One region of the Paenibacillus sp. FSL H7-0943 genome, then DNA from elsewhere that is predicted to be linked to it. Evidence: riboswitches for the same ligand, from Rfam matches in the RefSeq annotation. Region 1 holds a riboswitch; each other region holds the start of a gene.
The links. Region 1 has a riboswitch for thiamine pyrophosphate ahead of NSQ55_RS09295 (thiamine phosphate synthase). Riboswitches for the same ligand answer to the same signal wherever they lie in the genome.
Positions count from the first base shown of each region.

Region 2: linked by a shared signal. The riboswitch ahead of thiC (phosphomethylpyrimidine synthase ThiC) and the one ahead of NSQ55_RS09295 (thiamine phosphate synthase) in region 1 are both predicted to bind thiamine pyrophosphate.
Region 3: linked by a shared signal. The riboswitch ahead of NSQ55_RS12660 (ABC transporter ATP-binding protein) and the one ahead of NSQ55_RS09295 (thiamine phosphate synthase) in region 1 are both predicted to bind thiamine pyrophosphate.
Region 4: linked by a shared signal. The riboswitch ahead of NSQ55_RS02170 (ABC transporter substrate-binding protein) and the one ahead of NSQ55_RS09295 (thiamine phosphate synthase) in region 1 are both predicted to bind thiamine pyrophosphate.

Region 1 covers NZ_CP150148.1:2,160,983-2,169,271, reverse strand. Annotated here, with positions in the region: gene thiH (2-iminoacetate synthase ThiH) at 1-491, opposite strand, end outside; gene NSQ55_RS09305 (thiazole synthase) at 525-1,292, opposite strand; gene thiS (sulfur carrier protein ThiS) at 1,348-1,551, opposite strand; gene NSQ55_RS09295 (thiamine phosphate synthase) at 1,590-2,198, opposite strand; TPP riboswitch at 2,309-2,410, opposite strand; gene NSQ55_RS09290 (SDR family oxidoreductase) at 2,498-3,370, opposite strand; gene NSQ55_RS09285 (GDSL-type esterase/lipase family protein) at 3,466-5,718, opposite strand; gene NSQ55_RS09280 (AraC family transcriptional regulator) at 5,967-6,851, shown strand; gene NSQ55_RS09275 (hypothetical protein) at 6,927-7,355, opposite strand; gene mdh (malate dehydrogenase) at 7,483-8,289, opposite strand, start outside.
Region 2 covers NZ_CP150148.1:6,150,687-6,158,975, forward strand. Annotated here, with positions in the region: gene NSQ55_RS26825 (alpha-amylase family glycosyl hydrolase) at 1-608, opposite strand, end outside; gene NSQ55_RS26830 (phosphotransferase) at 863-1,849, opposite strand; gene thiC (phosphomethylpyrimidine synthase ThiC) at 1,935-3,677, opposite strand; TPP riboswitch at 3,781-3,889, opposite strand; gene NSQ55_RS26840 (beta-galactosidase) at 3,961-6,012, opposite strand; gene NSQ55_RS26845 (AraC family transcriptional regulator) at 6,183-7,016, shown strand; gene NSQ55_RS26850 (hypothetical protein) at 7,072-7,596, opposite strand; gene NSQ55_RS26855 (hypothetical protein) at 7,627-8,127, opposite strand; gene NSQ55_RS26860 (hypothetical protein) at 8,169-8,289, opposite strand, start outside.
Region 3 covers NZ_CP150148.1:2,927,715-2,936,003, reverse strand. Annotated here, with positions in the region: gene NSQ55_RS12670 (amino acid ABC transporter permease) at 1-360, opposite strand, end outside; gene NSQ55_RS12665 (amino acid ABC transporter substrate-binding protein) at 414-1,250, opposite strand; TPP riboswitch at 1,473-1,576, shown strand; gene NSQ55_RS12660 (ABC transporter ATP-binding protein) at 1,775-2,470, shown strand; gene NSQ55_RS12655 (ABC transporter permease) at 2,451-3,227, shown strand; gene NSQ55_RS12650 (ABC transporter substrate-binding protein) at 3,224-4,261, shown strand; gene thiM (hydroxyethylthiazole kinase) at 4,303-5,097, shown strand; gene thiD (bifunctional hydroxymethylpyrimidine kinase/phosphomethylpyrimidine kinase) at 5,122-5,952, shown strand; gene thiE (thiamine phosphate synthase) at 5,942-6,598, shown strand; gene NSQ55_RS12630 (pseudouridine synthase) at 6,579-7,271, opposite strand; gene NSQ55_RS12625 (DUF3934 family protein) at 7,381-7,563, opposite strand; gene NSQ55_RS12620 (hypothetical protein) at 7,680-8,078, opposite strand; gene asd (aspartate-semialdehyde dehydrogenase) at 8,200-8,289, opposite strand, start outside.
Region 4 covers NZ_CP150148.1:481,200-489,488, reverse strand. Annotated here, with positions in the region: gene NSQ55_RS02185 (pyridoxamine 5'-phosphate oxidase family protein) at 1-117, opposite strand, end outside; gene NSQ55_RS02180 (MFS transporter) at 278-1,498, shown strand; gene NSQ55_RS02175 (hypothetical protein) at 1,571-3,022, shown strand; TPP riboswitch at 3,181-3,291, shown strand; gene NSQ55_RS02170 (ABC transporter substrate-binding protein) at 3,453-4,502, shown strand; gene NSQ55_RS02165 (MTH1187 family thiamine-binding protein) at 4,693-4,986, shown strand; gene NSQ55_RS02160 (ABC transporter permease) at 4,983-5,744, shown strand; gene NSQ55_RS02155 (ABC transporter ATP-binding protein) at 5,779-6,612, shown strand; gene NSQ55_RS02150 (hypothetical protein) at 6,811-7,152, shown strand; gene NSQ55_RS02145 (hypothetical protein) at 7,250-7,435, shown strand; gene NSQ55_RS02140 (WecB/TagA/CpsF family glycosyltransferase) at 8,153-8,289, opposite strand, start outside.

The DNA.
Region 1 (8,289 bases):
GCAGTTGATAGAGGATTTATCTCAATACTGACGGAGGAAAAAAATTCTCTAAGTACAACTACACAATCCTTAATATATGAGACAGGATTCTCCCGGCGCGATTCACCAGTCAAAATGAGGATATGCCGCAGACCTGTAGCTGCAATCTTCTCAGCCTCCCTGCGGACCTCCTCCAAGGACAGCTTTTTGCGCGGAAAATCATAAATGGAGCTGAAGCTGCAGTAGGTACAATGATTCACACAAAAATCCGCAAGATACATCGGTGTGAACAGCTGCATCGAATAACCAAAATGTGCACGGGTCAGTCGCTGTGCAGCCAACGCCATCTCCTCTAGCAGCGGCGTTGCTGCCGGAGAAAGCAATGCCAGCAAATCATTTTCGTTCAGCTTGTCTTTTCCAAGCGCCCGCTTAACGTCATCCTCCCGGAACTCCTTCCACAGCTGCTCATAAGGATACTGCTCCAAGCGGGCCAGTGTGTCAAAAAAGCTCATGCTAATGTTCCCTCCTTTCGTGACCTATCAAATTCAGTTCAAAAATCCAGTCAACGGTGACGAAGCAAAAGCAACTTCTTCTACAGGACCCAGTCCTGCCAAATAAGCTTTGCGGCCAGCGGATATCGCCTCGCGGAACGCTTCCGCCATGACGAGCGGATTACGTGCCGTTGCGATAGCCGTATTAAGCAGAACAGCAGCGGCCCCCATCTCCATTGCTTCCGCCGCTTCCGAGGGCTTGCCAATCCCGGCGTCTACAATAATCGGCAAATTCACTTCTTCAATAAGAATACGCACAAGCTCCTTGGTGCGCAGGCCGCGATTCGTCCCGATCGGCGCACCAAGCGGCATCACAGCAGCAGCACCGGCATCTCTCAGACGTAAAGCAGCCGAAAGGTCCGGACTCATATATGGCAATACTACAAAACCCTCCGCTGCTAAAATCTCTGTAGCTCGTATGGTCTCCAGATTATCTGGAAGCAGGTATTTCTGATCATTGATCACTTCGATCTTGACCCAGTTCCCCAGTCCCGCAGCTCTTGCTAATCTTGCAATACGGACTGCCTCTTCCGCTGTACGCGCTCCTGAGGTATTAGGCAGAAGAGTCATGTGGCCGGGAATGTGGTTCATGATATTTTCTGCTCCACCTTGCGGGTCCACTCGGCGAAGCGCTACAGTAATCACCTGAGAACCAGAGCTTGCGATCACTTCGGGGATCAACGTATTCCGGCTATATTTTCCGGTTCCGATAAATAATCTACTGGTTAATTCGATGCCGCCAATATGTAACGGGTCATGCATGAAATTACCTCCCTTTGGTTCTTATAAATTTCTCAAAATTCTATACCGCTCCATCTCAACCCCCACCAACAAAGTGCACCAGTTCCAAACGATCATCCTCGCTCAGAGCAGTACTTTCATAATTCTCCTTACTGACAATTTCTCCATTCAGCTCAATGATCATCAGACGACCTGACCACTCAGGAAGACTGATCAAATCAGCTATAGTTTGAATACCACCAGAACACTCTGCGGATTTCCCGTTAATCAACAGCTTCATTCTGAATCACCCCCTTCGCCCGTGCTGTTACCTCCAGGCTATGAATGAACCGCCTTATGAATAGCTTTGGCGGCCTCATAAGGATCATCCGCTCCGCAAATACCGGACATCACAGCAACTCCTGCCGCACCTTTCCTGATGATCTGCGCCGCATTAGCGGGGCTAATTCCGCCAATCGCAATTACAGGAATAGAGCTGGTCTTCACCGTTTCTGCAAGCAGCTCTAACCCACGTGCGGGCAGCCCTAACTTGCTATCCGAGGGAAATACATGACCAAACAAGCAATAATCAGCTCCCTGCTCTGAGGCATTCGCCGCTTCTTCCGGAGAATGAACCGATCTCCCCAGCCGAAGCTGAGGTGCAATTCGCCGGGCTGTAACCGGACTCAGACTGTGCCAAGCCAACTGAACCCCCGCGGCACCAGCTGCCAAGGCTACATCGATCCGGTCGTTGATTATCAGTTTGGTAGCGGGCATACCGGCAGCCAACAGCTCCTGTGCCGCAGCGAGTAGTTCGCGTGCAGGACATTGCTTATCTCTCAGGTGAATATAATCGACCCATATCTGCACCGTGACAGCTAGTTCAACAAAATGTCTCAGTTGCAGCTTGCCGTCTGATATTAGATGGATCTCAGCTTGCAATATCACGATCTCCTTTCTCACTTCCCTATAGGTCAGTAAAAAACAAAAAAACTGCCCCCCGTAAGGAAGGCAGTCAGAATCTGTATATAGACGGCACTACAAATAGCCCGACAACAGAAATTCGTTCTCCACTTCCCTACGCTGGTCTTAACCAGATCAGGTTCAAAGGGTCCGGAAATCCATTCCGTCTCAGCCAATCGGCACCCCTAGTGACATAAATATACAATTTTAAAATGCTAACGTGGTTTATAGTAACATATTTTTTTATTGAAATACACCCATTTATTCACATTAGCTGTACTGATCTAACCGTTTACTACCTCGCCACCATTTACATGAATAACCTGTCCAGTCACATAACTGGAATCGTCAGAGGCCAGATATACATAGGCTGGTGCCAGCTCTTCTGGTTGTCCAGGCCGTTTCATAGGCTGTGTACCTCCAAACTCGCTAACCTGTTTTGCATCAAAGGTAGAGGGAATCAGCGGTGTCCAGATTGGACCTGGTGCAACACCGTTTACCCGTATGCCCTTCTCTGCCAGATTCGTGGACAAGGATCGTGTGAAGCTAAGAATAGCTCCTTTAGTTGATGAATAGTCCAGCAGCTGCGGGCTTCCGCGATAAGCGGTAATTGAAGTTGTATTTATAATTGTAGATCCTGCTTTTAAATGAGGCATAGCTGCTTTTGTTAAATAGAACATCGCAAATATATTCGTACGGAAAGTACGCTCAAGCTGCTCGGAAGTAATATCCTCGATCTTAGCTTGCGGATGTTGCTCTGCCGCGTTATTGATGAGAATATCAAGCTTTCCTAAGCCCTCCACCGTCTGTTTAATAAGATCCTTACAGAATTTCTCGTCACCGATATCACCTGGAATTAGGATACATTTGCGGCCTTCCTGCTCGACCTGACGTTTAGTTTCCTCTGCATCTGAGTGTTCATTAAGATATGAAATGACCACATCAGCGCCTTCTTTAGCAAAAAGCACAGCAACTGCACGCCCAATTCCGCTGTCTCCACCGGTAATTAACGCCGCCTTGTCTTGCAGTTTACCTGCTGATTTATAATTTGCCGGCTCGTATTTGGGCAGCGGCGTCATTTCACTCTCAATCCCTGGCTGATGATGCTGCTCCTGTGGGGGTAAGGTTTTTGTAGCTTGTTTATTGTTGCCTGACATCTTCCCTATCTCCTCTCGTTAAGCAAATTGATAGTTAACTGATCGTCTTAGGATGGCACAACTATGCACGTTTATACGCTGGGTTTGTCATTTTCTTAAATCGCTTTACGAATCTTACTTACCACAATGAAAGTAGAAATAAACAACCGTGAGAGATACACTGCTGTAAGTGGAGAGGAATTCACTGCATACAAATAGACACAGCATCGCTGCTGTGCCTTGAATTGTTCACCCTGACTATTTTGAGAAGAAACATGATTTTCTGCATTCACTTCATGTTCCAGCACCCACATAAAGTACAGAGCTTTGGCCGCTTTCTCCCGGGTCACTATAGCTTTAGGTTCTAGTTCTGTCCCATTGACCATTTCGCCTCTGGCAATCCCCACTTCAGATCTAATGAGTCCTAATTCATATGCACTTTTCACTTTTGAAATTAAATAAGGAGAAATGTCCGCTGTATCAACAAGCTGCGTCCAGGATACAAGAGGATAGTACATCGCACCTCTAGCTCCTGGCTCCAGATTCGAATCATAGCCAGGATCTCCTGGCACTACTGCTGTGCCGTTATAATCAGTCATGTACTTAGGTTTATTAGCAAACTTTATTTGGTAAACGTCATAGAGAATAGCACCCATCGTTTCACGTGACAGCTTACCTTTCGGATAATAGGCAAGATCTGATCTTTCCACTTTCATTAACTTAGAAATACTGCGTGTGAATTCAGCAACTGTCATCTCCGTATCCGGATTAAAATTCCCTTGACGGTCTTTGCCCATTACTCCCAGCTGGATTAATTTTTCAATTTGATTACGGTAATAAGCAGCTTCCCCAGTCGTCGTATCATTCGTTATTTCCGGAAAAATCTTACCCCAGTTCCCTGTTAGTGCCGCATGCTTAACGTTCCCTTTAAGGTAAGGAGTAATGGAGGCAGCAGTAGAATCGCCAGTAGCACCTTTCTTTACAAGCTCCGTGACAATCATCCGTGAAAATTGTTTGGAGAGCGCTTCTTTAAAATGAGTCCCATCGACTTTCTTTGAAGGATGCCCGTTAGCGTAACTTCCGTCATTTGTTTTGCCTGGCGTTTCTCCGGCTTCAATTGACATGAAGAGGGATGTTATTGCTTCTACACCGATCTCGTTATAATATTTCAGACTTTCCGAGTTAAGGTCAATAAGTGTAACTCCAGATTCATCTGCGACCCGTTTAAGAATATCTACAAACTTTCTTGATTTAAAAGAATTTTCATAGATATATCCCGGACTTGCATTCCCTTTAATTCTGGACATTGGGGTTACCAGTACTGGTATCATGCCCCGGGCTTGAATCGCAGGGAGATAGACTTCTTTAAGGTAATTTTCATACATTGCTTCTGTCGAACCTCTGCCGTAACGTCTGAACTCATCTGCGCTCTCATCATTGTGTCCGAATTGAATAAACACATAATCTCCAATGCTGCCATTCAGTAAAATGTCGTTCAGTCGACCTTCTGTATAGGCATTTTTAAACGAGCGTCCTCCCATGGAATAGTTAGTTACACTCAATTTATGTTGATTAAACATACTGCCAATAATCTGGCCCCAACCACTCATTGGTGCTTCGTCGAAGGTGTAGGACTTGACCGTGGAATCTCCAAGTATAAATAAATTCGGAAGAGCACCAACTGCTCTATGCTGTGGCAAAATCGGTTCCAGTATGATCTCCTCAATCCCCACAGCTGTGTTCACTTTGTTCGGTTCGATCTCAATATCTATATGGTCACGGCCGTTTACATACGTATAAGTCCACTCTTTCCCTTTGGCTACAGCCGTATGCTTGACGGGTACAAGCTTTGCAGCGTCCCAATGTCCACTTTTCAACAAGCGGCTGGTCTGCATTCCTGATACTGACACGATCCCATCCTCTGCGTCAGAAGTCGTTTTTACATATACGTTGTAGGTTCCAGGGGGAGCATCCATTCGAAACGCCATTCCGTAGTTGTTATAATTATCTTTCTCAGATTTAGGTTCAGCAAAAAAAATAGGTTCTGTGATGAAAAAACCTGTTCCATCGGATGTAATTGAGTCGGTGTGCACTTCTCTGGCGGGTAAAGCGTTGGTCTCTTGAACAAAACCATAACCTAAAGATGAGTCATACAATTGTGCACCGCGATTAGGATCATACCTAACGGATTGATATCCTGTTTTAACTTGGTTTGTAAAATTAAACTTGTATACGCTTGCAATTTGGGTTGGAGGCTGCCTCTCTGCCCCATCTTTTAATAGGGATGCCTCTGTTTTACCGTGAGTAAGAGTCAATGAAGCCATTAGTAAAGAAGATAAGATTAGTATATTCCTACACAACTTTCCCACTTCATTACACTTCCTTCCGTTTCTCGAAATACTTCCCTAGGTTCCTCCATTATCCCTGTTCTCTAAAGTGATTCAAATGATGATTTCATTCTTTTTTTTGACCTTTTGTAAAGAAAACTATGGAATGATCAACGGCTCGCACTGCAAAACGGTCATATGTATAGGTATCCTTGATATAATTAAGAACATCCCTATTGATCCTAAGGAGGAGAACTCCTATCGCTTACAAAGTCAGCTTTCCGAACATTATGAGTACACTGCAGCTGATCGGTGTTCATTATCGTGTAGCAGAACCTGGGTGGGCATACCCTGATCATCATCACAAAATCTTCGAACTATTGTATTGCTACGACGGCAACTCCCATCAATATGTAGAAGGAAGTTCCATTGCCTTTGGTAAAGGAGATTGGTTAATTATTCCACCTGGCTTACGTCATTATGTAGTTAATTCTGGCCTGAGCAACTATATCTACCTCTCCTTTCATTTCGATATTGACGATTTAAAGTTTCGTGATTGGTTTCAGTCTCAAGCTGTACAGAAATGGAATAACCAGCAAATGCAGCATTCGGGATTAAATCACCAACTGGAACATTTGGATGAATTTATTAAGAACAATATTCTCGCCACGACGGCCTCCACTGGATTTCCCGAGGAAATTGAAGAAATGATTCTTGTAAAAGAAAGGCTTCGTTTGCAAGCGATCATCCTGATGATTTTGACTGAACTCATTGATGTACAGCTCTCGAATTCGGAGAATTCCAACGCAGCGCGACAAGCAAACTCTTTGTACGAGGTGGAAACTGCTCATCAGATCGAAAAATATATTGCAGCCAATATTCATTTGCCGGAGCTCACGGTTAATTTGATTGCTGAGCAGCTTTGCTTAAGTCGGGTGCAGTGCCATAAGTTGTTTACAAAGGTATATAAGATATCTCCTAGGCAGTACATAACTAATCTAAGATTAAAGAAGTCAAAACATTTGCTGCTTCATACCGATTTAAAAATACAGATGATTTCTGAACAACTCGGGTTTGCTTCCCAGAGCCACTTCAGCCGACAATTCAAACGATGGACGGGTGTTTCTCCGTTAAATTACCGGCCGAAGTCTTATACGGATCCTATCAGGGATTAACGGAATGAAGATAAATTACCGGAACATACGAAAAACCCGCTCTCCATTACGGAGGCGGGTATAATTCGCTGTAAATTAAACTATGTCGTTAAACACCATAAAGAATACCATCAATAGCAATGACACCGTAAGCAGTGCACTAAGTGTGCGCAATTTGCCAGTCTCTGCGCTAACGTCGCGGTTCTCACGAATTCCAGCTGCTGCAAGACGCAAAGGCTTGCTCATAATACCGCCAAGCGCAAACATCGCTAGCAGTAACACAACAACAATAATCATCCACGCTACTGAATAATCACCTTTGGTCATCATGTAACCGCCTGTAAGGAGTTGGATCACCAATCCATACTGCGCAAAACGATTAAATCCGGTTACTGCACTTAACGTTCCTTCTTTAGCCCCAGACGACAGTTTCTCTGCACGTCCTAGGATAAAGGGTAGCACAAGGTAGAAGCCAAGTGCCAAGGTTCCGATCATATGTAAGAAAAACAAAACGTTCCAATCCATAACATATCTCCTCCGATTTAACTGTGATAATAGTTACATTTAATTATACCCATTATTGCTTAAGAAGAAAAGGAAACCCCCATTTTAAGTGAACAAAATGGGGGTTTCTTCATACCTCTGTCACAATCTATACAGTTAGCACAGCTGTTACGCTACGCACGGATTCAGCAGACTTATCTAAAGCCGCTTTTTCCTCAGCTGTAAGCTCCAGTTCAAAAATTTTCTCGATACCATTGGCACCAAGTAACGCCGGAACACCCATGAACAGGTTATCGTAGCCATATTCTCCTTCGAGCAAAGCGATAACCGGAATGATCCGTTTTTTGTCCTTCAAGATAGCTTCCGCCATCTGAACTAAAGAAGCCGCTGGTGCATAATAAGCACTACCATTCCCTAAGAGGTTAACAATCTCTCCGCCACCCACACGTGTACGTTGCACAATCTCATCAATACGCTCCGCAGATATCAATGTATCAATTGGAATGCCACCGACACTGGAATACCTTACGAGCGGTACCATATCATCGCCGTGTCCGCCTAATACGAAACCACGTACATCTTCAACAGATACCTTCAGCTCTTGTGCAATAAACGTGTTATAACGGGCTGTATCCAGCACTCCGGATTGTCCAATTACGCGACTCTTCGGAAAACCCAGCGCATTAAATGCCGCATAGGTCATAGCGTCAACTGGATTACTCAGAATGATTACGATGGAATCTGGTGCTACACGTTTTATGTTCTCGCATACCGACTTCACAATACCTGCATTGGTGTTCACGAGATCATCGCGACTCATTCCAGGTTTACGGGCAATCCCTGCAGTGATGATTACAATATCTGAATCCGCAGCATCTTCATAGCTTGAGGTTCCTGTAATTTGACTGTCAAATTTCTGTACAGGACCTGCTTCCAGCATATCTAGTGCCTTCCC
Region 2 (8,289 bases), 2.9 Mb from region 1:
GCCCATGTATCCCAGTTGGTCAGGTTGGCTAATGTTGTCTGTGTAACCTTTATTCCATTGACATAAATGGACACTTTTTTAGCACTGCCGGATGCATTAGCATAGTGAAGCGTGGCATTATAGGACCCTGCTGCGGAAGCCTGGACGTTAAAAGTGGTGGCTGCTCCTGTAGTTGTATATCCATCAACAAAACCAGTGCCCGAATATCCGGTGTGATTCGTATTTACTTTTGCACCACCAGACAGGGATGCACTCTCTGCTTCGTATTTCCCGGCGACCGGAATAACAACCGTCCAGTTCTTCCCGCCGTTATTGTCCCAACTATCCGTTGGAGCCGTGATGTGATAACAATAAATTAGGGTGGCGCCTTCCTGAACGTTGAGGTTGGCGATGAACGTGGTTCCATTTTTGGTCATCACCGTGTCCGTAGTATTAGCCCAGTTATTCGTAGTCCAATGTAAGGTCACAGCTGCCGCTGTAGGATTGGTATAGGTGACTGTATGATCCGTATTGCTGGCCGATGCTCCACCCGATAAACCAAATAAACTAAAAATGAGTGAAAAAATAATTAACCACGAAATATAACGCCTGGATTGTTTGGATACCAAGTAAATAACCTCCTCATAATTTTAAGTGCAGCTTACGATTTTAAGCGCCATCGTGGGGTGCAAACGTTTGCAAAAATGAGAAAAAAAGAAATACTTGATAGGTTTGATCTCCTCCTTCAATGATTAATAAGGAAAAAACTCATTGTATGCGTTTACAAACAGCTCTATATCTGATGGATTTTCCTTGTTAAGATTATAGGCGCCAAACTTTTGCTGGTCAATGCATCTTTTAGGCTATAATTCAATCGTTTTCACTATAAGTTCCCTAAGATAGCAGGTAAATTGTTCAGGTTCTTAGCCAGCCAATTCATTTCTTTTGCAAAACGTTTTGGAGGTACACTATGTTTGTCCATCGCGGCATTAATCCACCACGGGCTTTCCATATACCACAACAACTGCAATGATTTTGTTAAATACCCCTGCTCCACCGTTCGTTCCTCACGATATCCGTCAATAAATGCTGAAGCTAGTGCTCCATCTAAATCTTCATCTAAAGCACATGACATCACTGCTCGCGCTACATCAAGCTGCGGATAATCATATTTGAACCGATCAAAATCTAGAATTGCAGACAATTGGCTATCTTGAAATAAAAGATTATCAACCCATAAATCACGATGTGCCCATCCAGCTACAAGTCCTTCGAATATTTCCGGATCTATTTCTTCAGTCGCTCTCAGTTGTATCTCTAGGTCAGTGATGAGTGAAGTTTTGCCCATTTCCTTTGATTGTTGTAGGAGTACATTCCAATGTTCTAAACGTTCCTCAGGGCTTTGGGGAATAAATTGTGGGGTTCTTTTCAAACTAAGGGTCCCATCATTTAATAAACGATGCATTTTACCTGTGGCACGACCCAAATCAAACATTTGAAGGATGTTAATTTTGCCCGGCTCTATGACACGCCCTTCACAATATTCCATAACCATAAACGTCTCTCCCATATCTGATTCCAATAAAACTTTATGGTTATAAGCCAACAATTCGGGACATGGGAGCCCCTGTAGATACAGTCTTTTCTGTTGAGAAAAAGCAAAGTTCAGCTCTTCTGGGTTATACAATTTATATCTTTTTTTGTTGTATTGTTTAAGTAGAAATGGTCCTGAATCCGTTATGATTTTCCATTTAAGATTTAACCAGCCACGTTTTATTGGGGTAGCATGAAGGACTTTCAATCCAAAAAAATGATAGAAACTATTACTTAAATCCTCTAAAATGGCTTCCTCTGAACGAATCGCTTCCATTTCATCAACTCCTATCTATTCAAAGTATAAAAGAAGAAGCCGCCAATGACGACTTCTTTTAGATATTTCTTTTTAGCAAAAAAAGTTATCTATAAATGAGGCTCCCGCCTTGGAGAAACTCTTGCGCCTTCTCTTGCATTCCTGATTCAATTCTCGTCGTATTACGGATATTATGAGAGATCTTCATACTGCAAAATTTCGGCCCGCACATGGAACAAAAATGAGCTGTTTTAGCGCCTTCCGCAGGCAATGTCTCATCATGATATTCTAGCGCTCGCTCAGGATCTAACGATAAATGAAATTGATCACGCCAACGAAATTCAAAACGGGCTTTCGAAAGAGCATTATCCCGGTCTTGTGCTCCTTTATGCCCTTTCGCCAAATCTGCGGCATGAGCCGCTATTTTATAAGTAATGACCCCTACACGTACATCTTCCTTATTAGGCAGGCCAAGATGCTCCTTCGGAGTTACGTAACACAACATTGCTGTACCGAACCAACCAATCATCGCTGCACCTATAGCAGAGGTAATATGATCATAACCAGGCGCAATATCTGTAGTCAGTGGACCTAATGTATAAAAAGGGGCTTCGTTACAGGTTTCAAGTTGCTTATCCATATTCTCTTTAATCAAGTGCATCGGCACATGTCCTGGACCCTCTACCATCACCTGTACATCATGACTCCAAGCTATAGCTGTTAATTCACCTAACGTCTCTAACTCGGCAAATTGTGCTTCATCATTCGCATCAGCAATCGAACCCGGACGTAATCCATCGCCTAGGGAAAAAGAAACATCGTACAGCTTCATGATTTCACATATCTCTTCAAAATGTGTATATAAAAAGTTCTCTTGATGATGCGCAAGACACCATGCCGCCATAATGGAACCACCTCTTGAAACAATGCCAGTCATACGTTGTGCCGTCAACGGGATATAACGAAGCAGAACCCCCGCATGAATGGTAAAATAATCAACCCCTTGCTCCGCTTGCTCAATGAGCGTATCACGGTACACTTCCCACGTTAAATCTTCCGCTTTCCCATTCACTTTTTCCAACGCTTGATAGATAGGCACCGTGCCAATAGGAACAGGAGAATTACGGATGATCCACTCGCGTGTCGTATGGATGTTTTTACCTGTGGAGAGATCCATTATATTATCTGCACCCCAGCGGGTGGCCCATCTCATCTTCTCTACCTCTTCCTCTATGGAGGAGGATACTGCGGAATTTCCTATATTGGCATTGATCTTCACTAAAAAATTGCGTCCAATAATCATCGGTTCACTCTCTGGATGATTGATATTCGATGGGATGATGGCGCGGCCGCGGGCTACTTCATCTCTTACAAATTCCGGTGCCACATTCTCACGAATCGCAACGTATTCCATTTCCGAAGTAATAATCCCTTTGCGTGCATAATGCATTTGAGAGACATTACGCCCCTTTTTCGCTCGCAAAGGTTTTCTATGGAGCGCTGGAAACACTTCCGCCACAGCTTTTCCCGTTGCATTCCCGTTATCTTCAGGCTTCACGGTTCTTCCTTCGTACGCTTCCGCATCCCCTCGTTCCTCAATCCAGCTTAGACGATTGGGCTCTAACCCCTGACGAATATCAGTATGAATATTAGCATCCGTGTAAGCCCCGCTTGTGTCATAGACATGAATTGGGGCATTCTCCTCTTCGCCGTCTATGCCCGCAGTTGGACTAAGTGAGATCTCCCGCATAGGCACCTGTATATCAGGCCGTGAACCCTTTACATACACTTTTTGACTTGCTGGAAAAGCTGATAGATTGATTGGATCGTTGTTCAATTCGCTTGTCATCTCAATTCCTCCTATAAGGTGATTTGATCAAGCGGAGACGGTCTACTCCCCACACATAGAAAAGGCCACATCTGTATAAGATGCGGCCTTAGAGTAGACAAATAGAAATAGAGCTCCATTTCCTCCGCTGGCATTATCCAGATCAGGTTTGACGGTCGATAGTTATAACTATCCTCTCAGCCTGGTCCCACCAAGCTCCCGTGACTATATAATTGCTACTTCAAAGTATAACCGAAAAGAGAGAATTATCCAAATCTACTCAAATGTGAGATCAATGTATACGTTAGTTTAACACCAATACCCCAAATCCTTCCAGAAGCACCTCGCCCGACAATGTTGTGCCGCTCAGTAAATCTGTTTTGGTCTCACGAAGATGGATCGTGACAGGAGTCTCACTATAATTAAGCAAAAAAGCATAACTGGAAGAAGCTCCGGTACGGACTTGCAGCTCTACCTCTTCTGGGAGCTCCAGCCAATCTGCTGGCGATTGTAGATCAATTAAATTTATGATCTCAGCCGCTGCCTGTTCATTAAATACGGCTCCGTAATACCAAACCTCACCCTTGCCGCGACGATTTTTAGTTACCGCCGGTTTTCCCGCATAATAATCAGAGGCGTAAACCGCCATCACTTCAACCGAAGCTTCCTCTATTTTGAGAATATCATTAAAGTCATCTGCTCCTGTAACGACTTCGGTCACGCCCGACCAGCTAATTGTTGTTGGCTGACGACTGCCCTTAACCATTGTGAATTCTTCAACTGTGATCCCGCATAGATCCTTAGCAGCACCTGGGAAAGGACGCATATAACATTGACCGCGCTCATCCTTATAGCCGGTTCTACAGCCGAAGATCAGTTTGCCGCCTTGCTGAACATATTCATCCAGCAGTGCTGCTGTCTCATCTGTCATAATCGCTGGGTGAGGATAGATAAGCACGTCGTACCTTGCAAGCTCCTCCAGCGTTGTTTTTTTGCGTAAATAGAGTACGTCATTCGGGATATGCTTCCGCTGAAGCGCCTTGTACCACTCCTTATTGCTCTTCCACATAAACGGGCCATGCCAAACATCGTATTCTCCATCCCACTCATTGTCATAATCACGTACAATAGCAATGTTAGCCTGATTACGAGTACCGACAAACGCATGACCTGCTGCTGCCAGCTCCTGACCGATCTGCCCCGCTTCCCGCACTCTCCGGTTAGGCTGATTATGATAGTCATTGATTCCATGCCAATAAATTTCATTGCCCATCGTAGCTGTCCGCCAGCGGAAATATAACACCATATCTGCTCCATGAGCGATCGACTGATAAGTCCATAACCGCATCTGCCCGGGCTTTGGAGAAGGCATATCCATCCGGTTCACCCAGCCACCCGGGCCTGACTGCTGCTCCATAATACAGAAATTCGGGGATATCGAACGAACAACAGATAACGACAGTCCCCAGCCTCTATCATTCAGCGGATTCCGCTCATTCGGGTCATAAAAAATAGTAGAGAACTGAGGATAGGAATCATAGCTGAAGAAATCCAACAGTTCATCCGTCATTTCATGGCTATCGAGATGCCCGAACAGACCGTTCGTGGTTACCCACTGCTTAGGGGCAAGTTTACGGATGATATCCGCTTGGTTTTTGGCAAAAGAAATTGTATTGTCCGAAATAAACCGTTTTTCATCCAATGCCTGATGAGGATTGGGTTGCTTCGGTACTGGAGTCGGACGTGGAAGATAGACCTGAGACCAGTCACTATAGCTTTGATTCCAAAAAACAGCTCCCCAGGCCTCGTTCAAATGCTCAAGCGTAACATATTTCTGCTGTAGCCATTCCCGGAAAGCCTTATGGTCACTCTCCGAATAAAATTCACTGATCTCACAGTTGAGCTCATTATCAATTTGCCAGCCAACTACACCCGGATGATTGCCGTAATGTTCAGCCATTTGTTCTGCAATACGCGCACACAGTTCCCGGTATTTAGGACTGCTGTAATTATAATGACGGCGCATGCCATGCTGAAGTGTAACACCTTCGTAGGTTACATTTAAAACTTCGGGATACTTATCAGTCAACCAAGCTGGAGGCGTCGCCGTCGGAGTACCAAGTACAACCTGAAGACCATATTTATGTGCTAGATCAATCGCCCGATCAAAGAGCCCGAACTGAAACTGCCCTTCTGCCGGTTCAAAAATAGACCAAGCAAACTCCCCCATCCGAATGATCGTAAAGCCGAGTTCACGCATCCGGCGATAATCGTCCTCCCACATGTTTTCTGGCCAGTGCTCCGGATAATAACAGACGCCAAGCTCGAATTTTTCAGTTGCGACAGGTTTCTTCATCATTACCTCCAAAGTATTAAAAATATGCTTTCAATATTATATAATTCTATTGTAGTATCAATGATAAGAGGTCTTATATAACAAAATATTGCTATCATATAACAATCTTGCGTTCATTGCCTTAATCCAACTTGCGCTCTGTTGCGCTACAGAAATGGGTGCTGCCAAACATGAAGAAACAATGGTATTTGCCGACACCGGCTTTTTCAAAATATGTCTCTTATCCTGAATTTTTGGGACATTACACTCACTTTCCACAACATACAGAGAGAAGAAGCGAAGGGTTTCTGGGGAGTTATAACCTGCATTTGATCTTTGGTGGGGAGGGTTATGTATTCCATGAGGGCGAACGTATTCCGATGAGTAGAGGACGAGGTTTTCTGTACCCCAAAGGGGCTTATCAGCAATACGGCTCTGACCCAGGCGAGCCTTGGGATGTCCGCTGGGTTCATTTTAACACTGAAATTGTCCTTCCCTTATTAGAAGAAGTGGACCAGTCTCGTGCATACCTGTTCACTTTTGATTTGGATGCTAAGCTGGACGAACTATTCGAGGAAATGTATATACTAAGCGCTTCCTACGTGATCCGTAGTGAGCCAAGACTATCTGCTCTGCTGTATGAGCTTCTAGTAAAATTGCTGCAGAACTCCGAGCCGCTTCACGGCTCAGTACCGCACGAGGTTAGGCAGTCCATCCGCAGTGCTGCAGATATCATCCATGTCGAATGTGCCAGCCCTTGGTCTCTGGAATCGATGGCAAGATTGACCGGGTACAGCAGCTATCATTTTCTAAGGCTGTTCCGGGTGGTTATGGGTAAAACACCTAACCGTTATTTAACCGATTGTCGGCTGGCTAAAGCCAAGCTTTTACTGGTGTCCACAGGACTCTCCATTGCTCAGGTTGCGACTCAGTCCGGTTTTGCCCAGTCCAGCTATTTCATTAAAGTGTTCAGAAGGTTTGAAGGCATGTCTCCTGTGAAGTACCGGCAGGCTTTTGGGGCGTAGAGGATCTTCCTTCAGTCCGTTGAGATTCAATCTTAGTCTCTTGGATTTATCACCCTTAAAGATCATCCTTAAGAGAAATTTCACTCTCAATATCTAAACTTATTGTTTCGGAATGAATCTCCCCTTCATTATCATTCCATGTAATAGATAAAGTGGTATTTTCATAATTTTGTCTATTTTTATTTAATTCGTCATACGAATACGGACCTGTTATAGACGCGATATCAGTGTTACTTAATATTGAAACGGGTCCATCCGTTGACCTAGCTTCATTTACAAGAACTGTTTCATCCTTATTATTATTGTTTTTTTCATTGACTTCATACTTATAATAGCTACTATTCACTAAAGCGCTTGGGTCTCCCTTGAACACTAACTTCCCATGTCCCCGTAAAATTTTATTAGATGAAATTATTATTTTGTAATCTAAAACATCCCATGTATCCCCTGTACCCTTAAGTGTATATACTTGAACACCAGTGTTTAAATTTGTTTCGACCTCTTTATTGAAATATAAATAACTCCATATCGCATTCGAAATAATAACCACAGCTACAAGTACTAGGATTAGTTTTTTCATATCTGCTCCTTTATAAATACTCCCCAGCCATTATTTATATCTTAAATTCCACTCCTTAGACCATTTCGGGAAAGCTTCTCCGGTCAATTCTTCGAGTGTATTCCCATCAATGGTATAAACCCAGCCCATATGTAATTCATCGAAATCAGGAAAACTATAGCCTCCTATCACTTGATCGTCTGCTTCTAGCAGAAAAATCAGGGTTTGTTTTTTTGTATTATCCTTCTTATTATCTAAGGGGTGATTTTTAACGATGAACTTACTTGTAGTTATTTCCTTGCCTATATAATCGACTGGATCAACACTTTGAACACTCCAGTATTGCATGTATGGCATTTCCGTCAGCAGTTTTTTATCTAATAAATATTCAGAAACAATTCCTTCATTACTAATGATCAGATAGCCCATATCGGTAATAAATTGTTCAGCTTTGCTATATTCTTTTTTTGAATTATCGCTAATTTGCTCCTTACTACATCCAAATAAAAAGATTAAGAATAACGGAACTATGATTGCCCTTAATTTGTTCATAGGTTCCTCTCCTTGGAGTGTTTATTATCTCCTTAATAGCCTCATAGATTAATCTTGTTGTATGAATTTAGTATCATCAAACTCTTTAGCGTCTTATAGGCTCTCCATTCCAACCTCGCTGTTTCACCGGGAGGCTCCCATGTTATCTGCCATCCTCCTTCA
Region 3 (8,289 bases), 770 kb from region 1:
CTGGCCTTTATGTATCGACAGGATAGCAGCGCGTACGATTTCCGATGAATAAGCCCCTACGCTAAGGGTAAATCCAATGGTGGCGGCAATGAAAGGGTCGAGTACAATACCAACAGCCGGCAAACCATAAAATATAATAAATAGCTGCACTAACAACGGGGTTCCCCGAATGACCCATACATAAAAACGGGCGATTAGCTTCGGAATTACCCACGGTGAAAGACGTGCCAACGCGGTTAGGATCGCCAAAATCAATCCAAGCACAAAGGAAAGTAGCGCCAACGGAATGGTAAAAGCCACCCCGGCTTTAAGCAGGGGTAGCAGTGTATCTAAGAAAATTTGTATTTTGCGGTCATCCATTATTCAGACATCCTTTTTAGCTTCTAGGCTTAATTAGCCTTGCTAGCCTTGTATTATTTTGAAACGTCAGCTCCAAAGTATTTCTCGGAAATTTTCAAGTACGTTCCATCACTTTTCATCTCTTTAATCGCATCACTGACCGCATTCACCAGCTCATCATTGCCTTTCAGGAATACCGCAGCACTTTGTGAGCCTTCAGGAATCTCATCAACCACTTTAATTTTTGCATCTGGTTTTTGTTTTTTCAGATCCAGATAAGACAAGCCATCATTCACAGTTGCATCAATACGTCCCGAAGTCAGCAGATCCATCGCTTGATTGAAACCGTCCGTAGCTACGATTTCAGCACCGTTCTCACGAGCGATGTCGGATAAGTTACTGGTCAGGGATTGTCCGGCTTTTTTACCCTTTAGATCAGCAAAGGTCTTAATATCCTCATTGTTTTCGCTCACGATCAATACTGCCTTGGATACAATATAGGGTTCAGAGAAATCATATTTCACTTTGCGATCTTCGTTAATGGAAACTTCATTAAAAATGACATCAAACCGTTTCGCATCCATCCCAGCAAAAATACCATCCCACTGAGTTTCAAAAAATTCAGCTTCAACACCTAAACGTTTGGCTACTTCTTCGGCAATTTCCACGTCAAAACCCGTCAATTTCCCCGCAGTGTCATGATAAGTAAAAGGTGCATAAGTCCCTTCTGTACCTATCCGCAATTTGCCGCTGGCCTTCACAGCCTCCAAACTGTTTTGCGCTGAAGATGCTGCTCCACCATTCGTTCCAGCTGTTGGTTCAGCAGCCGTATTGGTATTCGAATTATTGCCGCAAGCCGCTACAAGGACCACGGTTAACGCCAATATAATAGTTAAACTCCATTTTTTCATTATTAAATCCCCTCTCTCTATCCGGTTTTTTTCCGGTAAATTGAATAGTACACTGCCATCACATGATCGTCAATACTTTTTTCCGATTATATACATCGGAATTGTAATATTAACTAGATTTCTACTTATATCTTACCCAATCTTGGATTAATCCTTCACTTCTTTCTCTCTTTACTTCTCAGAAAGATATGGTATATTTATAAACAAATTAATATGGACCTGTTATTTCACTAGGGGAGTCGGCCGACTGAGACGGAGCTTCAAGCTCCGGACCCTTGGAACCTGATCTGGATCATACCAGCGGAGGGAAGTGGAGCAGAATTTTCATCAAGCATGTTAAGTGTTATTATGCAGAATGAACTTTTTGACCCATTCATTTCCTCTGGAAATGGATGGGTCTTTATTTGTTTAGGCGCTCCACAAAAATATTAGGAGGTTAGATCATCAGGACCATTTTATCTATTCAAGGCCTAACCTACTCTTTTCCGGAAACTGAACAACCCCCTGTATTCGCAAATCTATCCATGGATATCAGGCAAGGGGAATTCGTCTCCGTAGTAGGTGCTAGCGGATGCGGGAAAAGCACATTTTTCAAAACGGTTGCCGGTTTACTCGAACCTACTCATGGAAAAATAAAACTCCCTACGCTCCCCTCAACCGCTAGTCGTTTAGGTCAGATCGCTTATATGCCTCAGCAGGATTTATTGCTGCCTTGGAGAACAGTGCTCGACAACTGCCTTTTGCCCTGGGAGATCAAGCCCAGATTTAGTAAACAGAAAACGATCACTCAGATTCGGGAAATGTTGGCCCGCTTCGGCTTAACAGATGTAGAGAAGGCTTATCCCCATGAACTTTCGGGAGGTATGAAACAGCGAGTAGCATTTCTGCGCACCTTAGTGGCTGGAGGCGGAAGTGGTCTTATGCTGCTGGATGAGCCCTTTGGCGCTCTCGATGCCATGACCAAACGTGAGATACACCGTTGGCTGTTGGAGTTATGGGGTGAACTGAATCAGACGATTATGCTCATCACTCATGATCTGGAAGAAGCACTATTGCTCAGTGACCGGATTTATTTATTATCTGGCGGTGCGCACAGCGAATTACAGGAGATCATTGTCGATCTACCAAAACCAAGACATTATAAGATGAACTATGAACCCCGGTTTATAGCACTACGGGCAGAGTTGGAGCGAAGATTGCATGCAACCTATACCTTTTAAAAAACATCTAGACAACTATGGTCCCTTCATTCTTCTGGTACTGCTCATTCTTGTAATCTGGGAGTCAGCTGTTCGCCTTCACTTGATTCCAGCCTTTATTCTCCCTGCACCTTCATCTATTGGCATCGCATTGATCGAGCACAGTCAATTGTTATTCGGACAACATTTATTAGCGACGTTGCAGGAGATACTGGTAGGTTTTGTCCTTTCTGTGGTTTGTGGTGTATTGCTGGGTACTGGAATGTTCCTGTATCGCCCCATAGAAAAGGCCATTTATCCCTTTCTTATCATTAGCCAGACGATCCCATTAATTGCGCTATCCCCCATTTTTATTATGTGGTTCGGATATTCGCTGTGGAGCAAAGTGGCTGTGGTGTTTTTAACGGCTTTTTTTCCCGTCGTAGTGAGTACATATGATGGACTTCGTATAAGTGGCCAGACTTACAAGGACTTATTATTAACATTTGGTGCAAACCGCTGGCAGCTGCTTGTCAAAACCCAAATTCCACTGGCGTTGCCTGCTTTTTTCTCTGGCTTAAAGCTGTCCATTGTATACTGCGTCATCGGAGCTACTATCGGGGAATGGCTCGGCGGCAGTAAAGGACTCGGTTACTTCAGCCGCAGAATGGCCGGAAATATGCAGAGCGATGAAATGTTCGCGGCTGTATTTCTGCTGTCCGCGCTTGGTGTTGTGCTTTTTATGGCGATAGCTTTACTCGAACAATTATTTTTAAAGAAAAGAGGATCTAACCAATGAATCATTTAAAATCCCCACAACGAGGACTTATTTCTGTATTTCTAGTATGCACACTTTTGCTCTTAAGCAGCTGCGGGAAGGCAGACAAGCTAAATAATAACTCCCAAACCGGTTCCTCCAATACCGAAAATAAGCAGTCACACAAGCTGACGATTATGCTTGATTGGTATCCCAATGCCGTTCATTCCTTTCTATACGCTGCGCAACAGCAAGGTTTTTTCCAAGAGGAAGGTTTGGATGTCGAGATCAAAATGCCTGCGGACAGCAATGACGCCCTAAAGCTTGTAGCAGCGAATCAAATTGATCTAGCGCTCAGCTATCAGCCTCAGGTGCTTATGGCACGCGGCGAGAAAATCCCTGTACGTTCGATTGCAGCAATCGTGCGGCATCCACTGAATCATCTGATGGTTCCTCAAGCAGGCAGTATTCATAGTCCCAAAGAGCTCGTGGGAAAACAAATCGGCTATTCCTCCATTCCGCTCTATGAAGCGATGATTCGGACAATGATCCAGAGTGATGGAGGCGATCCTTCATCCGCCAAGCTGATTGATGTAGGTTTTGACCTTATCCCTGCGATCTCTACAGGACAAGTGGACGCAATAATGGGCGGGTTCATCAACCATGAACAACTGATCCTTGAAAAAGAGGGACATCCGGTCACCTCGCTTAATCCAACGGATTACGGAGTACCTGACTATTATGAGCTTGTGCTGGTGGCCAGCGAACAAGGATTGCAAAATTCTGAAGCCTACTTTAAAAAATTTCTAAATGCCATAACAAAAGGACAGGAATTTGTGGAGCAGAATCCTAAACAAGCCCTGGATTTACTGATTGCACATGAAGATGCAACTTCACCGCTCGACAAGGAGATTGAGAAAAAAAGTCTTGAAATTCTACTGCCGCTGATGAATGCAGGCGATCAAACTTTTGGTTATCAAGACCCGACATCTTGGGAAAAGGTTCAGCAGTGGTTATCCACCAACGATCTTCTACCAGAAGATATTAAAGCACAGGAAGCTTTTATCAATCTGTAACGTTTAGTTGGTTAATCATACAAGCTTGAGGAGGAATTATGATGAGTTACTTAGCCAAAGTACGGGAATCCAACCCCTTGATCCACAACATCACTAATATTGTAGTAGCCAATTTCTCAGCCAACGGTCTGTTGGCGCTGGGTGCCTCTCCCTTTATGGCGGATGCCCACGAAGAAGTGATCGACATCGCCGCTATGTCGTCTGCTGTAGTTCTAAATATAGGCACACTCAATGACTACGCCATTCAATCTATGTTGCTCGCTGGTAAATCCGCTAATAAACACGGGGTTCCCCTAGTGCTTGACCCGGTAGGTGCAGGCGCAACTTCTTATCGGACCGCTGTCACTCAAAAACTAGTGAATGAGATGCAAATCACCGCACTGCGGGGGAATGTGGCTGAAGTCGCTAATGTGATTGGGGAGAGTTGGTCCATTAAAGGGGTGGATGCTGGCGAAGGTGAAGGCGATGTAGTCCTTTTGGCTGAAGCTGCTGCGAGGAAGTTAAGCTGTGTGGTCATCATAACTGGAAAAGACGATGTGATCACGAATGGAAAAAACACTTATATTGCCAGCAACGGTCACCCTATTCTCACGAAGGTTACAGGAACTGGCTGCTTGCTCAGTGCTGTTGTGGGTGCATTTCTCGCGGTAAGTGGTGGTGCCTCGTTGGAGGCCGCAGTGGAAGCCCTCTCCTTCTACGGAGTAGCCGCTGAAATCGCCGCTGAACTAACAACTGGTCGAGGACCGGGAAGCTTTCAGGTTGAGTTTCTAAATCAACTGACATGGGTCACGCCAGAAGTCTTCCTAGAAAGATCTAGTATCAAACAGCTCAGTTAATGACCCTCAAAAGGAGTGAATTCGATGATTATATCCAAAGCTCTAACCATTGCCGGCTCCGATAGCGGCGGTGGTGCTGGCATTCAGGCCGATCTAAAAACCTTTCAAGAGCTTTCTGTCTATGGCATGTCCGTCCTCACAGCTGTGACAGCGCAGAATACGCTGGGTGTCCAAGGGGTTTATCCAGTGACTCTGGAAGCTATAAATCAGCAGCTTGATTCTATAGGACTTGACCTGCAACCAGATGCCGTAAAGACCGGGATGTTATTTAACAGCGACATCATCCGCATTGTGGCAGATAAAATTAAGTATTACGGCTGGTCTAATCTTGTAATTGATCCTGTGATGGTCGCTAAAGGAGGGTCCACACTGCTGCTGCAGGAGGCGGTTCAATCCTTAATCAGCCATCTGCTGCCCTTAGCATTGGTGACGACACCCAATATTCCCGAAGCCGAAATGATCACAAAGATGACGATCTCCACCATAGAAGAACGCAAAAAAGCAGCCAGAATCATTCATGGCATGGGCTCCAAATATGTAGTACTAAAAGGGGGACATGATACCTCGACCACAGCCGTAACCGATCTTCTATATGATGGTCACGAATATACCTTATTGGAGAGTAGCCGGATTCAGACCAGACATACGCATGGTACAGGCTGCACCTATTCAGCAGCGGTCACCGCCGAGCTAGCCAAAGGCAAATCCGTAGCTGAGGCCATTCAAACTGCCAAAGCATTTATACAAGCGGCGATTGAGGACGAGCTGGGCATAGGGGCTGGGCATGGACCAACCAATCATTTTGCTTATCAGAACAGACTGCGGGGGATAAACAGTGCAACGAATGAACAGTGATCATCTGCGAGATCTATTAAAAGTCTATTTCATTATGGGCAGCGTAAATTGCCGTAAAGCTCCTGTTAAGGTGCTGCAGGAAGCGGTTGCTGGAGGCATAACCATGTTTCAATTCCGTGAAAAGGGTACCGGATCCTTAAGCGATAAGGCACGACTTAATCTTGGCAGACGACTTCAAAAGATCTGTCATGCCAATGGCGTGCCCTTTATCGTGAATGACGACATTGATTTAGCGATCGCGCTTGATGCGGACGGAATTCATGTAGGACAGGAGGATACACCTGCATTGGCGATCCGCCAGCTACTTGGAGAGAATAAAATCATTGGTGTATCCGCTCACTCCTTCGCTGAAGCTCAGCAGGCGATTGCCGATGGAGCCGACTATCTGGGCGTGGGTCCCATTTATCCTACGTCATCCAAAGAGGATGCCAAAGCTGTTCAAGGCACTGCGATGATTGAAGAACTAAGAAATAAAGGCATTACCATCCCTTTGGTTGGCATTGGGGGGATCACGCTGCAAAATGTTGCACCAGTATTAACAGCTGGTGCGGATGGGATTTCTGTTATCTCAGCGATTGCCGGAGCTGAAGATATTACCACAACTGCCAGAGGCTTTGTTGACAAAGTCAGTTTAAGCGGGACATAAGCTCATACAGCTCTTCACTTCTTAAATGCCGCCATTGTCCCAGCTCCAAGCCGTCTAATGTAATATTCATAATTCTTATGCGCTCCAGCTTTAGTACTCTATATCCTAACTCCTTGCACATTCTGCGTATTTGCAGATTAAGACCTTGAGTTAGGATAATTCTAAACTGACATTCTGTGATCCGATAGACCTCACAAGGTTTCGTTGTGACTCCAAGAATGTTCACGCCGCTAGACATCTCTTGTAAGAATTCTGACGTAACCGGTTTGTCTACATGAACTACATATTCTTTTTCATGCCCATTCTCGGAACGCATCATTTTATTTACAATCTCTCCATCGTTGGTTAACAAAATGAGGCCTTCCGAGTTTTTGTCTAATCTGCCAATCGCAAAGATCCGTGAAGGATACCCTACAAAATCAATAATGTTCCCAGTCACATGTGGGGCTGCTGTACAGGTAATGCCTATCGGCTTATTCAAAGCGAGATACACTGGCTCCCCTTTACTGCTTGTTATCGGCTCCCCATCGATCCATACGATATCCTCTGGCTCTATAAGAATGTTCGCCTCACAGACAATACCGTTTACAGCGATTCGACCTGCTGCAATTAATCGTTTGGTTTCCCTTCTGGAACAAAAGCCTGTTTCGCTTATATATTTATCGATTCTCACTGCTGATCCTACTTTCATTCTATATACTTACCTCTAGTCATAAAAAAACACCTGATTTTAACGATCAAAATCAGATGTTAACCTTCAGGAATAACCCAGTTTAAGGGAGCTATTTGGTGCTTCCGCTTTTTTTCACGTTACTGCCCTTGCTTCCACTTGCACCTTTAGCACCTGGACCCGTCGTTGGATCACTTTTAGCAGGTTTAACTGGTTTTGCTGTTTTGTTCCAGCGTGTCCAGCCTTTACTCCCCGTACCTCTGCCTGTGCCGCCACCTTTACTTTTTGCACCCATCATATCACTCCGTCAGTCATTCAGAATTCGTATAGTTTATACACTTTACCTATCTTACCACACTCTCAACCTTTCTGTTTAAGTAATAACAAATGCTTCATCTAACTAGCCACTGTTTAGAATTTAGCATCTTTATTCATTTCATGAATATCAAAGGTATCCTGATGTATTTCGATGGCGATGACGGTGTCCTTTTTTTCAAAAAATTGCACATGTCCTAACCGCTTGTCCTCCAGCTCTATCCATCCAGCATCGTTTAATTTATTAAAATAGCCGTCAGGCCGATAAAGACCTTGTTCTCCCCCTATATTATCCAATTCGTACTTTACACCTATTTTTATATTGGGGTTACTTGAAGTTGTTGTCACTTCGATTTCCTTGGCTTTTTTAGGAATAGGAATTTCAGCATTAATGGAACATACTCCATACTCTTGTACCTCTTGAGTTGATGATGTACAACCGCTTGTAAACAGGATTAATGGTAACCATATAAAAGCTAATAAATATTTATTCAATGGTATCCTCTCCTTCCATAACTTATTTTACCAAATTCAAAATTAAAATAAAAACACCCCACCAAAGACTAAGCTTTGATGAGGTGTCTATTCACATCAGCTTTGCAGCTCATGCATGGACTTATTTCGGTTGAATATAACCTTCTGCTTTCAGAAGCTCTGCGATCAACACAGCACCGCCAGCTGCTCCGCGCAGGGTGTTATGGGAGAG
Region 4 (8,289 bases), 1.7 Mb from region 1:
GAAAATGGCCATATAACGTACTTTCGGCTTATTTCCTTCTTCGATCGTACCAAAGGAACCGAACTTGTTGTCATCCAATGCCTTAATAATGAGTTGCTCCAGTTGTTTGTTATCCATTACGTAAATCTCTCCCTTCAAGCATGTAAACAAAAGTTTATATATCCAAGCTCACCGTTTGGATTTATCATAACAATGGTGCTTATTATAATGTACCCTTCAGGTTCACATTGAATCCGACCTTACCTCATAAACTACTTCAAGATAAGGAGCTTACTTCGTGAAAAAACTGATTTGGATCGGCTGTCTTTCCTACTTCGTTATCGGTCTGGCACATGTTGTGCTGGGATCTATTCTGCCCGTTCTACTGCAACATTATGATCAAAATTATAGTGCTGGCGGTGAATTAATCTTTAGTCAATTCGCTGGTTTTTTAGCAGGTGTGTTGGTCTCTCCCCTGCTTAATCGCCGCTTCGGAAAACGTGGAGGCATCCTCATTGCCACCAGTCTTCTACTAGTTGCAGAAATTGCCTACGCCTTTCTACCGCCTTGGGGCTGGATGTATGTTATCGCTGTTGCCGCAGGTTTTGGTTTCGGGATGATCGAAGCTGTTATCGGCACCATTATTATTGGTGCTGTAACCGAAGGAACTGCTATTGCAATGAGCCGGCTTGAAGTGCTATTCGGGATAGGCGCACTCGTGATGCCGCTTATCGCCAGTCCGCTCATTGCTGCCGGAGCGTGGAGATTGGCCTTTCTAATCGTCGCTGCCTTCTCCTTAATTTCTCTTATCCTCTGGACAAGAGGGCATTTCGGTAATCTACAACGAATGCTGGATGAACGCGCCTCTGTCCAAGGAGCAGACAATTCGCAATCCTCAAGCTCACGTTCTAACAAAAAATTTCCGTATAAAGGTAAGCAATGGATTCTGTTAGGGATCTTCATCGTTTTCTTTTTTCTTTATGTAGGCACAGAGATGAGTTTAGTCAACTTTATGCCGGCTATCTTTATTGCCAAGCTAGGGATGACGGAGTCTGCCGCAGCACTGACAGTCACTTTCTTTTGGCTGGCGATGTCTACAGGAAGATTGTTTGCGGGTGTAATTGCCGAAAAAATATCTTATCGCGTGTACATTCTCAGCAGCTGTTTACTAACCTTGTTACTGCTGACACTCTTTCCGTTCACTGACAATCGAATGGCTGCTTTCATTGTAATTCTGCTGCTGGGGCTGTTTATGTCCGGTATTTTCTCCGTTGCTTTAGTCTACTCCAGCAAAATGCTGCCTGGCACCGAAGAGTCAACACCCAGCATTATGATTGCTTCCGGAGGTGTTGGCGGTGCTTTGCTACCTCTGTTTATGGGCTGGTCTATGGACCATTTAGAAGTGGCACAAACAGCCGGATTACTGGCCGCTTTTGCCGCCTTCTTGTTTCTGCTAAGCATTGCCGCATGGAGGTTCCAGTCCATGCAAGCGTTGAAAGGAAAGAGTTCCCGTATTTAGAACAGTATCAACGTTATCCTTTTAGGGTAATGTGATCTATAAGCATATTCTGAGCACAAGGATGGACGATGAATGAATGAGTCTTCAACTGAGCCTTTGTTACATACTGCGCTCATGCAGTTTATATTTCCCTTTTCTATAAAAAAGGGCGATTCTAAGCAGCTTATCCAGCAATTACAGGACGACGGCTTCACACGTTTTTTTCTGGATAATAAAGAGCTTGAAGCTGCCTATTACGGAGATGGCTACTGTGTTTCCCATGAACGAATGGAGCGCACCTATTTACCGTTTGCTGCACATGTCCTTTTTCCACGCAGGAAGGATGCCGACTCGTTTCGCCGTTTTTCCAGAGTAAATAATCTCGACTGCATTCTGGAGATTCCGCAGCAATCTATATTTTTCAAAATTCTCTCGACGGATATATTCATATGTCCTTTTCAGCTTGGATTCGTGACGATACGTGTCCAGCTGGAGGGGGATTCAATTCCCTTTAGTATTGCCCTAGAATTCGCGGATCGTTTCCGTGCGCTAGAGAATACCTTCATACAGGATGATTACACTTATATTCATTGTGGGGAACAGACCTATGAGATGGTAGAGGATTTTGTCTTCCGAAATTTGGTGGATGGACTGGAGCCATATCTGGATCAATCGGATATCAATGGGGCTTATTTCGAGACCCTTCCTTTTTTCGTAGATGAAAGAATGCAGGTGCAAGCTTTTTACGGCTTTCAGAATGAAGAAAGCTCTGATGAGATTAGTGTAAATCTACGCTATCGCGCCTCACAGCTTGATGGAATTAATCTGAACGGAAAGCCCTATGCCAGTGCCAGCGATCCAGCGTATATTGCAAACTATTGTCATGAGCATTCCTATAATCGCTGGGGTCCAGACACATATTATATGATGAATGAGCAAACCTTTTGCTGCATGACCCGCGCTGAACAGGAGATTGCTGTTAGTCTAGCCAACCAGATGTACGGGCAATATTATTACGGATTTTTACTCAATATTTTCCACAAAATCGTTCTGCTAAAGCTCGCCAATATGCACTCCCGACTTCGGATTAATCATGATTATGAGGAAATAGACAATCTAATCTACTCCATCAATAAGTTCTCGGCAAAGTTCTACTTCTTGGAGTTGATTTCCCAGTCGCAGGGCCGGGAGATATTTCTTCAGCTGCGTAAAGTATACGGAAACGACGCTTTGTTCGAGGAAGTGAAAGAAACCTTAAATGACCTGTTTCAGTATCAGGATAAGTTTCAGTCCAAGCGACGGGATAATCTGCTGATGATTCTTACTGTATTTACGGTAGTAAGCGGGATTTACGGCATGAATCAGGTCATTGACGATCTGGATGGAAAGATTCAATGGAGTAAAATGATTGGTTATTCTCCCTTTGAATTTCTTGCCCTCTTCGTGATCATGAGCGGGATTCTGATCAGCGTTGTCCTCACGCTAGGGGCGCTGGTTAGTGAGCTTAAACGGCGTCACCGCAAGAAATATAAAGATCTAGACTAGCAAAAAAGAAACTACTTGATTGGAAAAATTCAGGAGTGCACTACTAGACATTCCGAGTACAGCCGTCTATAATACACCGTATGCGAGAAATATAAGATATAAAGTATGGGTACAAAACTTATGCTTACTTATATTGCACATAGAAATACCCGTTAACTTCATAGAACCAGGGGTGCTGGAATTGGCCGGCTGAGATTGTATCCCACAAGATACTGACCCTTATACCTGATCTGGATAATGCCAGCGTAGGAATCGCCAATTGGTTCTGGTCCCTGTGACCTTAACTAACCTTGCGCCAAGCCAGCGTCCCGATCACTCGGGGCGCTTTTTTTGTAAGATCACTAAAAGATGTAGAAAAACGTACATACTACACTTTACGGTTCATGTTGTGAAGACGGGATTCTTGTAACCTTAAAGGAGAGAAGAAGACATGCACCTTAAAAAAGCACTTACGTTGTGCCTCACCTGTGTACTCATTCTTGCCATTGCCGGATGCGGCAGCAACAATGGGAATACAGCCGGAAACAAAGCAAATGCTACTGATCCAACTGCTGCGGCTGGGACGGATGCTCCAAAAGAGCTCACCAAAGTTAAAGTCGCACTCGACTGGACACCGAACACAAATCATACCGGTCTATACGTAGCTAAGGATCTTGGTTACTACGCTGAAGAAGGTCTGGACGTCGAGATCGTTCAGCCAGGCGCAGCGGGTTCTGATACTATGGTTACCTCTGGCGAAGCCGCTTTTGGCATCAGCGCCCAAGAAGGATTAACGCTAGCCCGTCTACAAGGCGTGCCCCTTGTCTCGATAGCAGCTATTATTCAGCATAATACGTCGGGATTCGCTGCTCCAGTAGATCGCAATATTAAATCACCAAAGGATTTTGAAGGTAAAACCTACGGAGGCTGGGGCTCACCGGCCGAAGAAGCAGCCATGAAAGCTATCATGGATCCTGAAGGTGGCGATGTGAAAAAGGTGAAGCTGATCAGTATCGGTGAAGCTGATTATTTTACCGCCGTCAAACGTGACATTGATTTCGCCTGGATTTTCTACGCTTGGACTGGTGTTGAGGCTGAGTTGCGTGGCGAGCCATTGGATATGCTGTACTTAAAGGATTATGCGCCGCAGCTCGATTATTACACGCCTGTGCTGACGACGAGTGAGAAGCAAATTGCAGATCATCCTGATCTGGTGAAGGCCTTCATGAAAGCCACATCAAAAGGTTATCAATATGCCATTGATCATCCGGAAGAGGCTGCCGGTATGTTATCGAAGGCCGTTCCTGACCTGGACGCCGACCTTGTCCTAGCTAGCCAAAAATGGCTTAGCCCAAAATACAAGGACGATGCTGCCCGCTGGGGCGAGCAAAAAACCGAGGTCTGGCAAAATTACGGCGACTGGATGTATGATCTGAAGTTGCTGGATAAACCGCTGGATGCTGCTAGTGCATTCAGTAATGATTTTTTACCGGCGGAGTAGAGAGCGGACTTCAGAACCAAGAAGGTTGGACGTTACTTGAGGAAGGAGGAACGGAGCGTAGTGATGTGCTACGTGAGTACCGGACTTCCCAAGTTCGTTCAAGATTCGATGTCGAGTTTGCTTCCTGAGTTACTTCGTTATCAAAGTTGGCTTTTTGAACTTACCTTATAAAATGAGAGGATTGATTATTGTGGCTAACACCCTACTAAGCATTCAAGTAATTCCAAAAACTCCGAACAATGAGGATTCCATCCCATACGTAGATAAAGCGATTGAGGTCATTCAGAAATCCGGTGTTAAACATCAAGTGAATCCGCTGGAAACCACAATGGAAGGTGAGCTTAGCGAGCTGCTGGAGGTTGTGCGTCAGATGCAGGAGGCGTTGATCGAAGCAGGCAGTCCAAGCGTAATTTCGCAGATCAAAATCGCTCATAATCCTAACGGAATCAGCATGGATAAATTGACGGAGAAATATCGGCCGTGAGATCGACCTGGAAGCTAATATGGCCGCCCCTTGTGGCGGTCGTCTTCTTTTTAACCGTATGGCAGCTATCTGTATCTGTATTTCATATTGAATCCTGGATTCTGCCGAGTCCTGCTGATATTGCCCGTGAATCCACCAGTAACGCTTCTGGTCTTTGGGCTCATACGATGGCTACGCTGCGGCTCACTTTAATTGGTTTTCCCATTGGTACGGGGGTAGGCCTGATCGTTGCTTTGCTTTTGCATCTTTTGCCTTGGGCTAGACGGGCTTTTTATCCACTTATTATTCTGAGTCAAAATGTTCCCTCCATCGCGCTCGGACCCCTGCTCATTATCTGGTTCGGCTTTGGTCTTTTGCCCAAAATCGTGCTGATTACACTAGTATGTTTCTTCCCGGTAGCTGTCGCTGCGATGGGCGGTCTGGCCCAAAGTGATCAGGTCATGATGAATTATATGAAAATGGCTGGCGCAAGCAAGTGGCAAATCTTCACCAAGCTGGAGCTGCCCTCTTCTATCCCGGCACTATTTTCCGGCGTAAAAATATCTGCTACTTATGCGGTTATGGGCGCCGTGGTCGCTGAATGGATTGGCGCGGATAAAGGTATTGGTTATTATATGCTCCTGCAGAAATCCGCATATCGTACGGATCGGATGTTTGTCGCTATTGTTATTATTGTACTTTTAAGTCTTGTACTCTTTGCTATTATTGCATTGCTGGAAAAATGGCTGGTTCGCTGGAAGCCGCGCCGTAACTCATAGAAAGGAAGATGCCTGTATGTCTCAAGCGACGCAAATGCAACACAGAACAACAGAAGTCATAAGCTCTCCTGAAGCTCATACCGTGGCACCCGCCCTTGAAGTGAGCGGCATCTCCAAATCTTTTTCCCATCGTCGCCGTGAGACGAAAGTTCTGAATAATGTCTCTCTCAAGGTAGAGCAACAAGAGTTCGTTTCGATCGTTGGTCCTTCCGGCTGCGGAAAAAGCACCTTATTCCATATGATTGGCGGCCTTGTGAAACCCGATGCAGGCACGATCCGCATGAACGGTAAGGTCGTTACAGGTCAACGCGGTGAAATTAGTTATATGCCGCAGCAGCCTGCGCTTTTTCCTTGGCGTACGATTGAGGATAATGTGCTGCTTGCTGGGGAGATCAAGGGCGCACTGCGGGAGGGAGCCCGCGAGGAAGCGCGCCAGTGGCTTGCCAAGGTTGGGTTAAGCGGTTTCGAACATGCTTATCCGCATATGTTGTCTGGCGGGATGCAGCAGCGTGCAGCTTTTCTCAGAGCATTGCTCGCTCCCCAGGAGCTAATGTTGCTGGATGAACCTTTCAGCGCACTCGATGCACTAACTCGCAGTGAAATGCAGCGCTGGCTGCTTGAGCTGTGGGAAGAGAATCGCCGCTCTGTGCTGTTCATTACTCACAACATTGAAGAAGCGTTGCTGCTCTCTAATCGTATCTATGTATTTTCCGGTCGCCCCGGCTCCATTCTGCATACAGTCGATGTGCCGTTTCCGCGGCCACGCCGTGATGAGATTACGGACTCTCCCGAGTTCCTTAAGCTCAAACGCCAGTTGTCACAGTGGATGCGAGAGGAACAAGCTAAAAATAGGCAGCCGCTAGCTTAATCGCTAAGCTCTGTAAACTGATATCGCTGGTATAGCGGTGTCAGTTTTTTTATTTTGCAGCGATAAACTCCTACCCTATTTATAATTGACGCGGATGTATCTGCTCAATTAAACAAATTTCACTCATCATAGTAGGGATCACATTAAATGTGTGGCGAAAACCGACTCCCTGTTGGTAATGGATAGTAACCGGGCGGGTTGGGGACATTCTACGGGATTTATACCGTTGATTCACTTCGTCGGGCCGGATTCGGCTCATTCTGCGGGATTTATACCGTTGATTTACTTCGTCGGGCCGGACTCGGCTCATTCTGCGGGATTTATACCGTTGATTTACTTCGTCGGGCCGGACTCGGCTCATTCTACGGGATTTATACCGTTGATTTACTTCGTCGGGCCGGATTTGGCTCATTCTGCGGGATTTATACCGCTGATTTGATTCGTTGGGCCGGACTCGGCTCATTCTGCGGGATTTATACCGTTGATTGCTTCGTTGGGCCGGACTCGGCTCATTCTACGGGATTTATACCGCTGATTTGATTCGTCGTGCCAGATTCGGCTCATTCTACGGGATTTATACCGCTGATTTGTTTCGTTGGGCCGGACTCGGCTCATTCTGCGGGATTTATACCGTTGATTGCTTCGTTGGGCCAGATTCGGCTCATTCTACGGGATTTATACCGTTGATTTGTTTCGTTGGACCGGATTTGGCTCATTCTACGGGATTTATACCGTTGATTTGCTTCGTCGGGCCGGATTTGGCTCATTCTGCGGGATTTATACCTCTGATTTGATTCGTCGGGCTGAATTGCACCCGATCTAGGGCATTTTTGCCCTTGTTTTGTCACTTCGGGCTGAATCACACCGATTTTAGGGCATTTTTGCCCTTGTTTTGCCACTTCGGGCTGAATCACACCGATTCTAGGGCATTTTTGTCTTTCTTTTGCTACTTCGGGCTGAATTGCACCCGATCTAGGGCATTTTTGCCTTTCTTTTGCCACTTCGGGCTGTATTGCGCCCGATCTAGGGCATTTTTGCCTTTCTTTTACCTCTTTAGGCTGAATCGCACCGATTCTAGGGCATTTTTGCCTTTCTTTTGCCTCTTCGGGCGGAATTGCACCCGATCTAGGGCATTTTTGCCTTTCTTTTGCCACTTCGGGTTGAATTGCACCCGATCTAGGGCATTTTTGCCTTCTATTTCCCACTTCGGCGGAATTCCAGTGACTCAGGGGCATTTTTGCCCTTATTGTTCCTCTTTAGCTTTTAGTTTGAATTAAATACGAGACTATGGCATCAACCAGAATCGGTGTTGTTTATTATTATTAATTTGTTTAAAGGTCACAGCTATAGTCGCACTTACATTCTACTCACTACTCTTACACATACTCCCCCTACTCACTCTTGCTCATACTCCTCACCTTACTCCCACTAATCTCTCTTACTCTTCCCCCTACTCCTTACTTCCTACACTCACATCTGCCCCCTCCTCCTCTCCCACCAACCGAACCTAAAAAAGGCCCCCATAAACGAGGCCTTTTCTTCATTTCCTAATCATAGCTCGGAACACGAATTTGGGCAGCACTGCCTGTCTGCGCCATCGCGACTTTTGTCCCTTCGCAACGGGAGCGAACAAAAGTCGATGCAACCACTCCAGATTGAGTTTTTTCCATAGCGCTG